DNA from 2 places in the Ureibacillus sp. FSL E2-3493 genome. Region 1 is predicted to be linked to the other one. Evidence: riboswitches for the same ligand, from Rfam matches in the RefSeq annotation. Region 1 holds a riboswitch; the other holds the start of a gene.
The links. Region 1 has a riboswitch for thiamine pyrophosphate ahead of tnpA (IS200/IS605 family transposase). Riboswitches for the same ligand answer to the same signal wherever they lie in the genome.
Positions count from the first base shown of each region.

Region 2: another riboswitch for thiamine pyrophosphate. It lies ahead of thiM (hydroxyethylthiazole kinase); the one in region 1 lies ahead of tnpA (IS200/IS605 family transposase).

Region 1 is NZ_JBBOPK010000001.1:2,947,943-2,953,956, reverse strand. It holds gene MHH69_RS15305 (ISL3 family transposase) at 1-82, opposite strand, end outside; gene MHH69_RS15300 (hypothetical protein) at 388-1,116, shown strand; gene MHH69_RS15295 (hypothetical protein) at 1,180-1,668, shown strand; gene MHH69_RS15290 (hypothetical protein) at 1,895-2,266, shown strand; TPP riboswitch at 2,379-2,486, shown strand; gene tnpA (IS200/IS605 family transposase) at 2,666-3,121, shown strand; gene thiT (energy-coupled thiamine transporter ThiT) at 3,325-3,885, shown strand; gene map (type I methionyl aminopeptidase) at 4,148-4,900, shown strand; gene MHH69_RS15270 (hypothetical protein) at 4,927-5,658, opposite strand.
Region 2 is NZ_JBBOPK010000001.1:3,073,103-3,079,116, reverse strand. It holds gene MHH69_RS15865 (methyl-accepting chemotaxis protein) at 1-1,144, shown strand, start outside; gene mutM (bifunctional DNA-formamidopyrimidine glycosylase/DNA-(apurinic or apyrimidinic site) lyase) at 1,379-2,182, shown strand; TPP riboswitch at 2,356-2,455, shown strand; gene thiM (hydroxyethylthiazole kinase) at 2,607-3,452, shown strand; gene MHH69_RS15850 (MTH1187 family thiamine-binding protein) at 3,449-3,748, shown strand; gene MHH69_RS15845 (thiamine phosphate synthase) at 3,750-4,472, shown strand; gene MHH69_RS15840 (tRNA dihydrouridine synthase) at 4,955-5,923, shown strand.

The sequences.
Region 1 (6,014 bases):
ACACTAAAATTCTATTTTCTTGTTCAACAATTTCCTCAAGGTTTACTCCTTTTAATCCTGGTAAATGCATGTTAAAATTCATACTGCACAACTCACCTTTACTACTTGTTTCTCGACAATTCAAGTATAGTAAAATAGGCGATGTTGTGCATTTTCTTTTTCATAATTGAATGAAAACCCCAACAATTATAATAGAACCAGAAAAAAAGAATTTACACACCAAAATAGAGAAAGGTGAATTTGAGTTTCCTCAAATTCACCTTTCTCACTATTTGAAGCTAGTTATGTCCCAGCCTCTTTGTTAGAATCTGGTACCATTATATTTATAAGCAATTTGAACTTGTGGAGTAAATTGGGGTTAACACAAAGGTAAAGGTAGGTTTATGAATGAAATTCGATTTAAAAAGGATAGGTAGATTATTAATCACACTCTCTATTGTAAGTCTATTAGGATGGAGTGATGTAAATGAAAAAATAGCTAAAATCATTGAGGAAAAGTTATCCGAAAAGTACAATGAATCCTTTGAAGTTCAATATTTAGGGGAACGGTGGGGGACGAAAAGTAATGATACGGTAACGACGTATGTGAAAGCATTAGAATCTGACATTCTATTTACAGCCATTATGGACAAATCAAAAAACATTATTGAAAATTACCCTGAGATGCTTTTAATGAATAAATTTGCATCGGTTTTTAATAAAGTGATTGAAGATCAAGGATTAGATGCTTCTTCATGGATTAATAGTTATACTGAACAATCCTTTGATATTACAACAGATATGACAATCGATGAATATATTGAAAAATCGAAAACGGACTATATTTTCGTTGAAATTGTCATGAAAAATGGTGATAGTATTACAGCAGAAAAATTAAAAACGATTGTACAACAAACTTACAATCAGTTTAATGGCCCTTCTATTTCCGCAACTTATTGGATATTTAATGATGATGAATATACAAAAGTGAATAAAACGTTAAAGAATGTGGCAAATATAGATCCCTCTGATTTAGAAGGTTATGACTATGATAGTAAAGTTTTTGTTGAGTTAACAAAAGATGGTTTCGTCGATTCGGACGAAGCTATAAACAACATGTTAAATCGGGGAAATTAATTAAAAGTTATGCGAGAGTAGGTTGGAAATGAAAACAAAATATTGTTTTTAGATAGTGTTGTGATGGTAGCTACACTCTTGACTCTATGTGGATGCAGCTCATTAAATGAAACAACGTCTAACAAGATTGAAACATCGCTTGAGGATAAATATGGTTTTAAATTTGAAGTGTCCTCAATTGGAGGAAGATCCCGTAGAGGTGGAAGCGGCACGGTTCAAACATATGTTTACCCCCAAAATGACGAAACACTCCATTTTAATGCGATTACAACAAAAGAGGGTGAATTAAAAGACGATTATATTGGACGAATTATTAGTGAGAATATAAATGAAGAAATAAAAGGTGAAATGGATGGAGTCGAATTACAGACTTCTACTAATATGTTTTATCTTAGTGCTAATGATAAAGAAGAAACAAATCTTGATATCACGCTAGCTGAATATGTTGAAAAATATTCTCCTAGATATATTACAACTTCAGTTGTTGTAAAAGAGAATTCGACAATTACATCTACTTCATTTCAGCTTATTATGGAAAAGATTCACAGCTAAATCCCAGAAATAGTATATTATATGAATGTTTTTTTAATTTCGGATAAGGATTACGAAAGCTTTTTTGGAAAAGCCTAGTAGCTTATCTTTCTTTGATAAATCTAATTTAAAAGATTATAAGATTTTGAATGAATATAGACTTTATATCGATAAAGATGGTTTTAAAGATTACACATCAAACAAGAATAAGTAGGATAAAAGGAAAAATTAACCAGGTTCCGAATATATGAACGAAATTGTACGAGAATACTTACCAAATGCGAATACAAAAATAAAATTATTAACACAAAGTATAAAAGAATACAAAGACGGTATTGAAGACTTTGAAGATTATTATAATAGTAAATATTTCTTGATTAAATTGTATGTTTTCGATAGCACTCTCTCATTTGAAAATAAAAGCAAAATTAATAGTGTTTTAGAGAGATTAAAAAGTAAACCAATCATGGTGGAGTTTGTGCAAATAAAGGAGCAAGCTAAAGTTGAAGATTTTGTTAAAAATCATACATTAAATGAAATTTTAGAATCAGAGTTACCGATAAAAAGTTTAGAGTTTACCATTTCAAAAAATGGAGAAATTGAAGGAACGATTAAGTAAGCTAGTATTTCTCCTTTTCTTTTTTAAGACACATATTTTTATCTTAATAACCTAGTTGAAAAAATCATATACTTTGATACAATAAATGTGTTCTAACAATAAAAAATGATGTATTTACCACAAGGGGAGCTGATGAAGTCAGCTGAGATTGTGCACTTATTGCACTAACTCTTTGAACCTGTAAGTTAGTACTTGCGAAGGGATGTGGATAGAAACCGACTCCATTCATGGCGTTTAGGCTCTGTCCTGACGCCATTTTTATTAATTCTTTTAAAACCACGTGCTCTGCACGTGTGAAAATATACTTTTAGAGTGGTAATGGAGATGGAATTAAAAACTCCTCTCGATATAATGAAAATGGCCGTCAAACCAAATTCAAATCGAGAGGAGTTTTGCTCAATGTCGAGCGACAATAGTTTATCACACACAAGATGGAATTGTAAGTATCACATAGTTTTTATACCAAAATACAGAAGGAAAGTAATCTACGGTGAATTAAGAAAAGACATCGGAGCGATTTTAAGACGTCTATGTGAAATGAAAGACGTAGAACTCATAGAAGGACATGCAATGCCAGATCATATACATATGCTGGTTAAAATTCCTCCAAAATTATCCGTATCACAATTCGTAGGCTATTTAAAAGGAAAGAGTTCTTTAATGATTCACGATAGACATGCAAATTTAAAATATAAACACGGAAATCGAACGTTTTGGGCAAAAGGATATTATGTCACTACAGTAGGTCTTAACGAAAAAGCGGTAGCAAAATACATTAGGGAACAAGAAGCTGAAGATCGATTACGTGATCAAATGACGAGTAGAGAATATATAGACCCATTTAAACGAGATTAAAGAACAAATACGGTTGACGGTCAATTAAAAAAGCCCCTTTAGGGGCAGTTAGTAAGGAGCCCTTATAGGGCGTTACTAAAACCGCCTGTTTTACAGGCGGATATTTATTTGGAGTAAAGGGGCATTGTTTCCAAATAATAATGGGCGAAGATTTCTATTCCTTCTCAATGTTCTACATCGGAATAAAAGAGAGGAGAGTTGTTATGAACAATAAAAGATTATTAATGCTCGTTGAAATTGCTATTTTCGCGGGAATTGGTGTTGTGTTAGACAAATTATCGTTTTCGTTATGGGCACAAGGTGGCTCTATTAGTTTTGTGATGGTTCCGATTCTTTTAATCGCTATTCGTTGGGGATTATCTGCTGGAATAATCACTGGACTATTAATCGGTCTTATCCAAATCCTTCTTGGTGGCTATATCCTTCACTGGGCTCAAGGGTTACTAGACTATATTGTTGCCTTTTCAGTAGTCGGATTTGCAGGTATATTCCGCAAGCAAATCGTCGATGCTGCTACGAATTTAAATAAAAAAAGAATGGGATTATACATTGTTTTTGGAACAGTTGTTGGTGGATTGTTGCGTTACGCAGCACATACCATTGCTGGTGCTGTATTCTTTGCAGAGTATGCAGGAGATCAAAACGTCTGGGTGTACACAATCGTTTATAACGGATCTTATATGATTCCAGCGATTATTTTAACTGCGATCGTTGGTGTACTAATCTTTACGGCTTCTCCTAGATTACTAAAAGCCAATTCTTAATAAAATAAATTCTATAATATGATAAAGAAGAACCAAGAATCGATACGGTATTCTTGGTTTTTTAGTTGTTTAAATAGAAACAATGAAAGTTCGAGAAATGTTTTATTACTGAATAGATAATCCCATCATTCGATCTAAAAAAGGACTACGTATAGATAATTCTGAAAAGAAAAAACGATTTCCTATCAGGTGCAATTGTCATAAAAACCTTTTCGATTATGGTATATTATATAAAGATATGTATATAGGAAGGACGTTTAACATGATTGTTCAAACAAAAGAAGAATTAGAAGCATTGAAAAAAATTGGCCGTATTTGCGCTGAAATTCGTGAAGCCATGAAAGCAGCAACAAAACCGGGTATTACGACAAAAGAGTTAGATGAAATTGCAGGACGTATGTTTGAAGAGGCAGGCGCAATTTCTGGACCAAAAGGAGAATATGATTTCCCTGGTTATACTTGCATTAGTGTAAACCACGAAGTTGCCCATGGGATTCCTGGTTCAAAGGAAATTAAAGAAGGAGATATGGTCAATATTGACGTTTCTGGTTCTTTAAATGGATATTTTGCGGATACGGGTATTTCCTTTGTTGTAGGAAGTGGTTATACTGAAAAGGAAAAGCTATGTACGGTTGCAAAATCTGCCTTTGATCGTGCGATGACAAAAGTAAAAGCGGGCTCAAAGTTAAATCGAGTTGGTAAAGCAGTTGAACGGGAAGCGAGAGATAATGGTTTAACTGTTATTATGAATTTAACTGGTCACGGAATTGGCCGTTCCCTACATGAAAAACCAGATCACGTTTTAAATTATTATGATGCTTGGGATGCAACGATTATGAAGGAAGGAATGGTTTTAGCTGTAGAGCCATTCATATCCGAAAAAGCAGAACATATTGTGGAAGCTGGAGATGGGTGGACATTTATTACACCTGACAAATCTTTAGTAGCACAAATCGAACATACGGTTATTGTTACGAAAGACAAACCAATCATCATTACACAAATTGAAGATTAAAAAAAAATTCCTGTTCACTTGAAGAATTACTTCAAGTGCGCAGGATTTTTTTTCATAAAGAATATGCCCACTACCAAAACACCTATTAAGAAAAGAGCGGCGGTCGTTACTAAAAGTTCATCAAAACCATTTGAAACTGCAATTCCTAAATAACACCATATAAAAACGATTGGATACACAATATCAAAATGATGATAACGAAGATGTAGTGCAATGGCTGTACCGATTGTCATAAGAATAACTGTCCAAAGGGCACTGCTTAAACCGAAACCTTTCCACTGCATATCAACAAGTAAGTACCAACCATGTAGAATTAGTAGATAGGTAGACCAACTAAAATAAATAGCAATAGGCATTCTTAATTTGAACAATTCCTTTTTTAATGGATAAGTTAAATAAAGTCCAAATAATAAAATGACTTGTATAAAAAATAAAACAAAGGATAGTAAAAAATGTTCACTATGCCAACTCCACAGGGAAGCAATTTGAAAAATAACTACACATAAAAAAAGAATAACTTGGGGTATCGAAATAAAATAATCAGTGCGGCGTAATTTTATGTAGTTATATATCCAAAGGAAAAGAAAAATGAACACAAGAACCCATATGTAATAAATAAAATTAGCTGGTGCAAATAGAATCGGTAAACGATCTATAATTTGAATAGTGGAATGCCCTTTGAATTGTAGCCAAAATGCATTGACTGTAAAAAGTGTGACTACAATAACCGATGTAAATAGCAGGATTATACGACCCATTCTTTCCTCTCCTTTCTATAAAATTATATACATTTACTAAGATTTGAACAACAATTTCCAAATAGTAATAAAATTTTGGAAAAACCTAAACAATCTTTCAATTGCTTTCGATAAAAAAATACAGATATAAAATATAGCTACAGTTCTCCTAGTTTTCAATGGATGTTTAGAGCATATGAATTATAATATCCTACTTTTGATTAGATGGTGAATCCCTTTTTTGAAAATAAGTAACCTTTACTAATATAATGTTCAAACATTTAGAAAGCATAATAAGCTGGGCGTAAATATTCAGTTTATTGTATGCATACATGTAATAGTGGATAAAAAATAAGCGATTATTAATAAGAAGTATT
Region 2 (6,014 bases), 130 kb from region 1:
TTTAAATTTCATTGTGATGGGAATTACGCTTCTAATTGGTATTGTAATCATTTGGCTATTTGCGAATAATGTGACGAATCCGATTAAAAAGGTAACGGGACAAATGACTCATATCGCTAATGGGGATTTAACAGTTGGTGAACTGGATATTAAGTCAAAAGATGAAACGGGGCAATTAGCCAATGGGCTCAATGACTTACATACTAATTTAAAAAATATGATTCAAAATATCTCAAATGCCTCCCAGCTAATTTCGTCTCATAGTGAGGAAATGACACAATCTGCAAATGAAGTAAAAGTAGGAACAGAACAAATCTCCAAAACAATGGAGGAAATTGCATCTGGCACCGAATCGCAAGCAAATCTGTCTGGTGATCTTTCAACTTCAATGGGGATGTATGTGGAAAAAGTAGAAGAAGCAAATGACAATGGTGAACGAATCTATCAGTCTTCAAATGAAGTATTACAATTGACCGAAGATGGTGCCCAATTGATGCGACAATCTGTTGAGCAAATGTCAAATATCGATCGTATCGTCAAAGATTCCGTTGTTAAAGTACAGCAGTTGGATGTTCAATCCAATGAAATTTCTAAATTAGTTACAGTTATAAAAGATGTAGCTGAACAAACGAACTTATTGGCTCTTAATGCGGCGATTGAAGCAGCACGTGCTGGTGAACATGGACGTGGGTTTGCAGTTGTTGCAGAAGAAGTGAAAAAGCTCGCAGAAGAGGTGTCCAAATCTGTAAAGGATATCACACAAATTGTTAGTAGAATTCAAGGGGATACATCTGGAGTGGTAGACTCATTGCAATCGGGGTATTCAGAAGTCGAAAAAGGGACGAACCAGCTGAAAACAACGGGTGAGAAGTTTAGTAAAATTAATGATTCTGTTAAAGAAATGGCTTCGGCAATTAGCGTCGTTAGTAATCATTTAACGATGATGAAATCCACTAGTCAAGAAATGAATTCTTCCATAGAGGAGATTGCGGCTATTTTGGAAGAATCTGCAGCTGGTGTCGAACAAACCTCTGCCTCTGCTCAGCAAACAAGCAGTTCAATGGAAGAAGTTGCATCGAGTTCCGAAGAGCTTGCGAAACTAGCAATTGAGTTAAATGATTTGGTGAAGCAGTTTAGGGTCTAGAATAGTAAGAGGTGGTCAATTTTTAAAATTAATGTAAGTTTTAACAAAATATAAAGAGAACAAATAAAAAACAGCATCTCAGAAGATGCTGTTTTTATTTAATAAACGAACCAGGACTCTTGTGTGCGGTTGTATGGCGGGATCGGGCTAGATTGTTTCCGAAATGCATCCATTTATAATAACCCACCAATTGGAAATACTGTATAAACAGATTATAAAATGGAGGCTAGAATTATGCCTGAATTGCCGGAGATGGAAACATATAAAACATTACTGGGTTCATTGGTAGGTGGGAAAAAAATTTCGGATGTTGAGATTGGACGGGAAAAGTCTATTAATGTACCAGTTGAACGGTTTATTGCACAAGTTTCAAATCAAACGATAAAAACGATTACGAGAAGAGCGAAATATTTAATTTTCCAACTACAGGATGATTCATGTTTACTGTTACATTTAATGCTTGGAGGGTGGATGTTTTTTGGTAAAGAAGAAGATAAACCAAGCAGGACCATTCAAGTAAAGCTTTCCTTTGGAGAACAACATTTATATTTTATTGGACTGCGTTTAGGTTACTTGCATCTTTTATCACCAGAAGAGATAAAGAAAGAGTTTGAAAAACTAGGACTAGAAGTACTTGATCCCGATTTCACATTGGATACCTTTCAACAGCTAATGGAAAAAAGAAAGGGAATGATTAAAACAACATTAATCAATCAAGAAGTGCTAGCTGGAATAGGGAATGCATATTCTGATGAGATTCTTTGGCATGCAGAGATTCGCCCTGATAAAAAAATGAATGAGTTAGACGATGAGCAATTAACTCGGGCTTATCATTCGATTCAGTTTATTCTAAAAAAAGGAATCGAACAAGGTGGGTATATGGAAAACCCGTTGTATAAGGGAGATGGCAAAACGGGAGGTTACCAATTCTATGTTTATGACAGAGAAGGTACTGAATGTTCCCGTTGCAATACCCCCATTTTAAAAGAAGAAATTTCTTCACGGAAAACTTTCTTTTGCCCTAATTGTCAAAAATAGAGTGCATTTTATATAAACTTGTGAATATGAAAGTCTTGGAACGCTTCCTAGCTTTACAACATTCATGTGTTGCCAAAGAGGTCCACACATGATGAAGCAGTTTCGTGCTGGAACTAGCATAAATTGACATACGGTGTATCAGTTGGTAGTATGTGTAGTAACAAACTGAATAGTAAATATTGCGGGGGGACTCTTCGGAGTTGAGAAGGTTAAAACCTGACTCTTTGAACCTGTCAGTTAACACTGGTGTAGGGAAGCGATTCATTAGATTTATAAGCAATAATTTGAATTGTGCTTTCCCATTTTTATTTAATGGGAGAGCATTTTTTTATTATATAGAGCCTAAGTGAATTCATACCTTAATCCCCTGTTTTGTTGATCTATTCGTTCGTATAAAGAATGGAAATAGAGAGGTGTTTGCAAAGTGGTTAACAAGCAAGAGATTCAAAGTAAAATGATGCAGGCGGTTGAAGCGGTAAGAGGGACGAATCCGATGGCAGGTTCGATTACGAACACTGTAACGATTAATCTTGTAGCAAATGCACAGCTTGCTGTTGGTGGATCTGCCGCTATGGTGTACTTGCCAGATGAGGCGGAGTTTTTGGCAAAAGCTGGCGGAGCTATGTATATCAATGTCGGAACGCTGTTACCGATTTATGAGGAGACGTTACCTTATGTAGCGAAGGTGTTGCATGAAACAGGAAAGCCATGGGTATTAGATCCTGTTGCTGTGGGGATAGGTTCACTTAGAACAAAGCTGTTACAACGATTTAAGGCATATAAGCCAACAATTATTAGAGGAAATGCTTCGGAAATTATCGCATTAGCTGGTTTATGGGGATTAGACGGAGGTACAGAACAATCGAATGTTCGCGGTGTTGATTCTACGGATTCAGTAAGTGGGGCTAAAGCAGCAGCTATTGCGCTTGCTAAGTGGACAGGAGGCGCTGTTGCTGTGTCGGGTGAAACAGATTTAGTAACAGACGGCGCTATGGTGGCTGTCTCTTATGGAGGTTCCCATTTTATGGAGAAAATTACGGGTGCAGGATGCTCGTTAGGTGGGGTAGCAGCTGTCTACGCTACAGCAACATCCCCATTCATTGCGGCACTTACCGCCACTACGGTGTACAATGTAGCCGGTAAACGGGCTGAACTTAAAGTGGATGGTCCAGGAAGTTTCCAAGTTCAGTTTATAGATGAATTATATAAAGTAACGGCGGAAGACATTGCGAACAATTTATTTGATATAGAGGAGGTTTCATTTTTATGAATACATTAGTTGCAGTAGCTATTGCGCCTTTTGGAGTAGGCGATGAATTGGCAGAGGAAGTAGCTGAAGTTGTGAAAGTGATTCGGAAGTCAGGATTACCAAATCGAACGACATCGATGTTTACGGAGATTGAGGGCGAATGGGACGAAGTAATGAAAGTAGTGAAAGAGGCGACATTTGTCCTTGCGGAGAAGGGAATTCGAACGGAAGTAGTGTTAAAAGCAGATATTCGACCAGGATATACAAATACGATCAATACGAAAGTAGATAAAGTAAATGATATTTTAGGAGGATAAAATGAGTATTGTAAAAAAACTTGATATTTCCAAATACTTAGTGATAGGTCCGGAAAATACGAAAGGTCGTCCAGTTGCCACAATTATTAAAGATGCGGTGAATGCAGGGTTTACTTGTATCCAAATTCGTTCCAAAGTTGCCTCTGCGAAGGAATTGATTCAGCTAACACGTCAAGCGGCAGAAGCCATTGAAGAAGCTGGAAAATCCAAAGAGGTTGCGCTCCTTGTAAATGACCGACTAGATATTGTTTTAGCTGCGAGAAAACAAGGGATTAAAGTGGATGGTATTCATGTGGGACAAACAGATATACCAGTAGATGTTTGTCGTGAATATTTAGGTGAAGAGCTCATTGTCGGTTTATCTGCCCGAGCAGATGAATTATTTGAATATATAAAAACAGCGGATGTTTCTCAACTTGATTATTTTGGTGTCGGACCATTACGTGAAACACAAACAAAACCTGATTGTGGACTTGGAAAAGATGGCAGGGTCATTACAAGAAGTTTTGATGATATCGCTAAAATCTCTGAGCTTAGTTCGATTCCGGTAGTCGTAGGCGGTGGTGTTAAGCTTGCTGATATACCTTCCCTTGCCCAAACTGGAGCGGATGGTTTCTTTGTTGTGTCAGCTGTGACGGAGGCTGATAATCCAAAACTAGAGGCAACAAAATTAGTGAATGCCTGGAACGATTATAAATCTAGGGAAAAGTGTTCGGTTAACTGAGTTATTAATATATGCCGATACTTGATGTTCTTAAAAGAAGACAAATGCCTATTTGGCGTTGTCTTCTTTTATGTTCCTTATTACAAATTAAGTGAGATAATATTTACATAATGGGAAATGTGAGGCTACCACAAGGAACTAAAAAAGATCCTATTAGTAGTTTAAATTACGAAAATCGCCGCGTTACTGCTTGCACTATTTTTATTGATTTATGTAAATAAATTTGTTGGAGAAAAGAGAAAATAAACTTAGTAAAGCAAAACTTCCACAGATAGTTTATAGGGGCATGTCTTTTTACAATGTCAACTTCTTCTCATTTTATATTGTTTACTAAAGTTTTCGACCCCAATATTTTTTGACAAACTAAAATGTCTGAGTGTATTGTCTTTGATAATAGGTTACTGAACATGATATAAGTGTAAAAGAAGTTTTTTACGATAAGTTTGATGTTTTATAGATAATGAGAGGATTTGAGTTTGAAGATGAAAGAAAATTTTTGGCTTGATTTACCGCGGCCATTTTTTGTACTTGCACCAATGGAAGATGTGACGGATGTTGTTTTTCGTCATGTCGTAAGTAAAGCAGGTAGACCGGATGTATTTTTTACGGAGTTTACAAATACGGAAAGCTATTGTCATCCAGAAGGAAAGAAAAGTGTGCGCGGGCGTTTGATTTTTACAGAGGACGAACAGCCAATTGTTGCACATATATGGGGGGATAAGCCCGAATATTTCCGTCAAATGAGTATTGGGATGGCCGAGTTAGGATTTAAAGGTATTGATATTAATATGGGTTGTCCTGTACCGAATGTTGCCTCTAGAGGAAAGGGAAGTGGCCTTATACTTCGACCAGATGTAGCTGCTGAAATTATTCAAGCAGCAAAAGCGGGGGGACTTCCAGTAAGTGTGAAAACAAGACTGGGTTATACAGAAATAGATGAGTGGAAGGAATGGCTAACGCATATTTTAAAACAAGATATCGCCAATCTTTCGATTCATTTACGTACACGAAAAGAAATGAGCGCTGTAGATGCCCATTGGGAACTAATTCCGGAAATTAAAAAGTTACGGGATGAAGTGGCACCCAATACGCTGCTCACAATCAATGGAGATATTCCTGACCGTCAAACAGGTCTGAAGCTCGTAGAACAGTACGGTGTGGATGGCGTCATGATCGGTCGGGGGATTTTTAAAAATCCTTTCGCTTTTGAAAAAGAGCCGAAAGAGCATAGTAGTAAGGAGTACTTAGACCTTTTAAGATTGCAGTTAGATCTACATGATCAATATAAAGAAGAATTGCCACGTCCAGTGACAGGGCTTCATCGTTTCTTCAAAATTTATGTCAAAGGATTCCGTGGTGCAGGCGAACTAAGAAATCAATTAATGAACACAAAAACAACGGATGAAGTACGTGCATTACTTGATCATTTTGAAGCTAATAATATGGATTAATACTATATAAGGAAAAACAACAGTCTAACTGGCTGTTGTTTTTTTCTTTGAAAAGGGAAGTTTTATGTTAACTAAAATATAAATCAGGTTG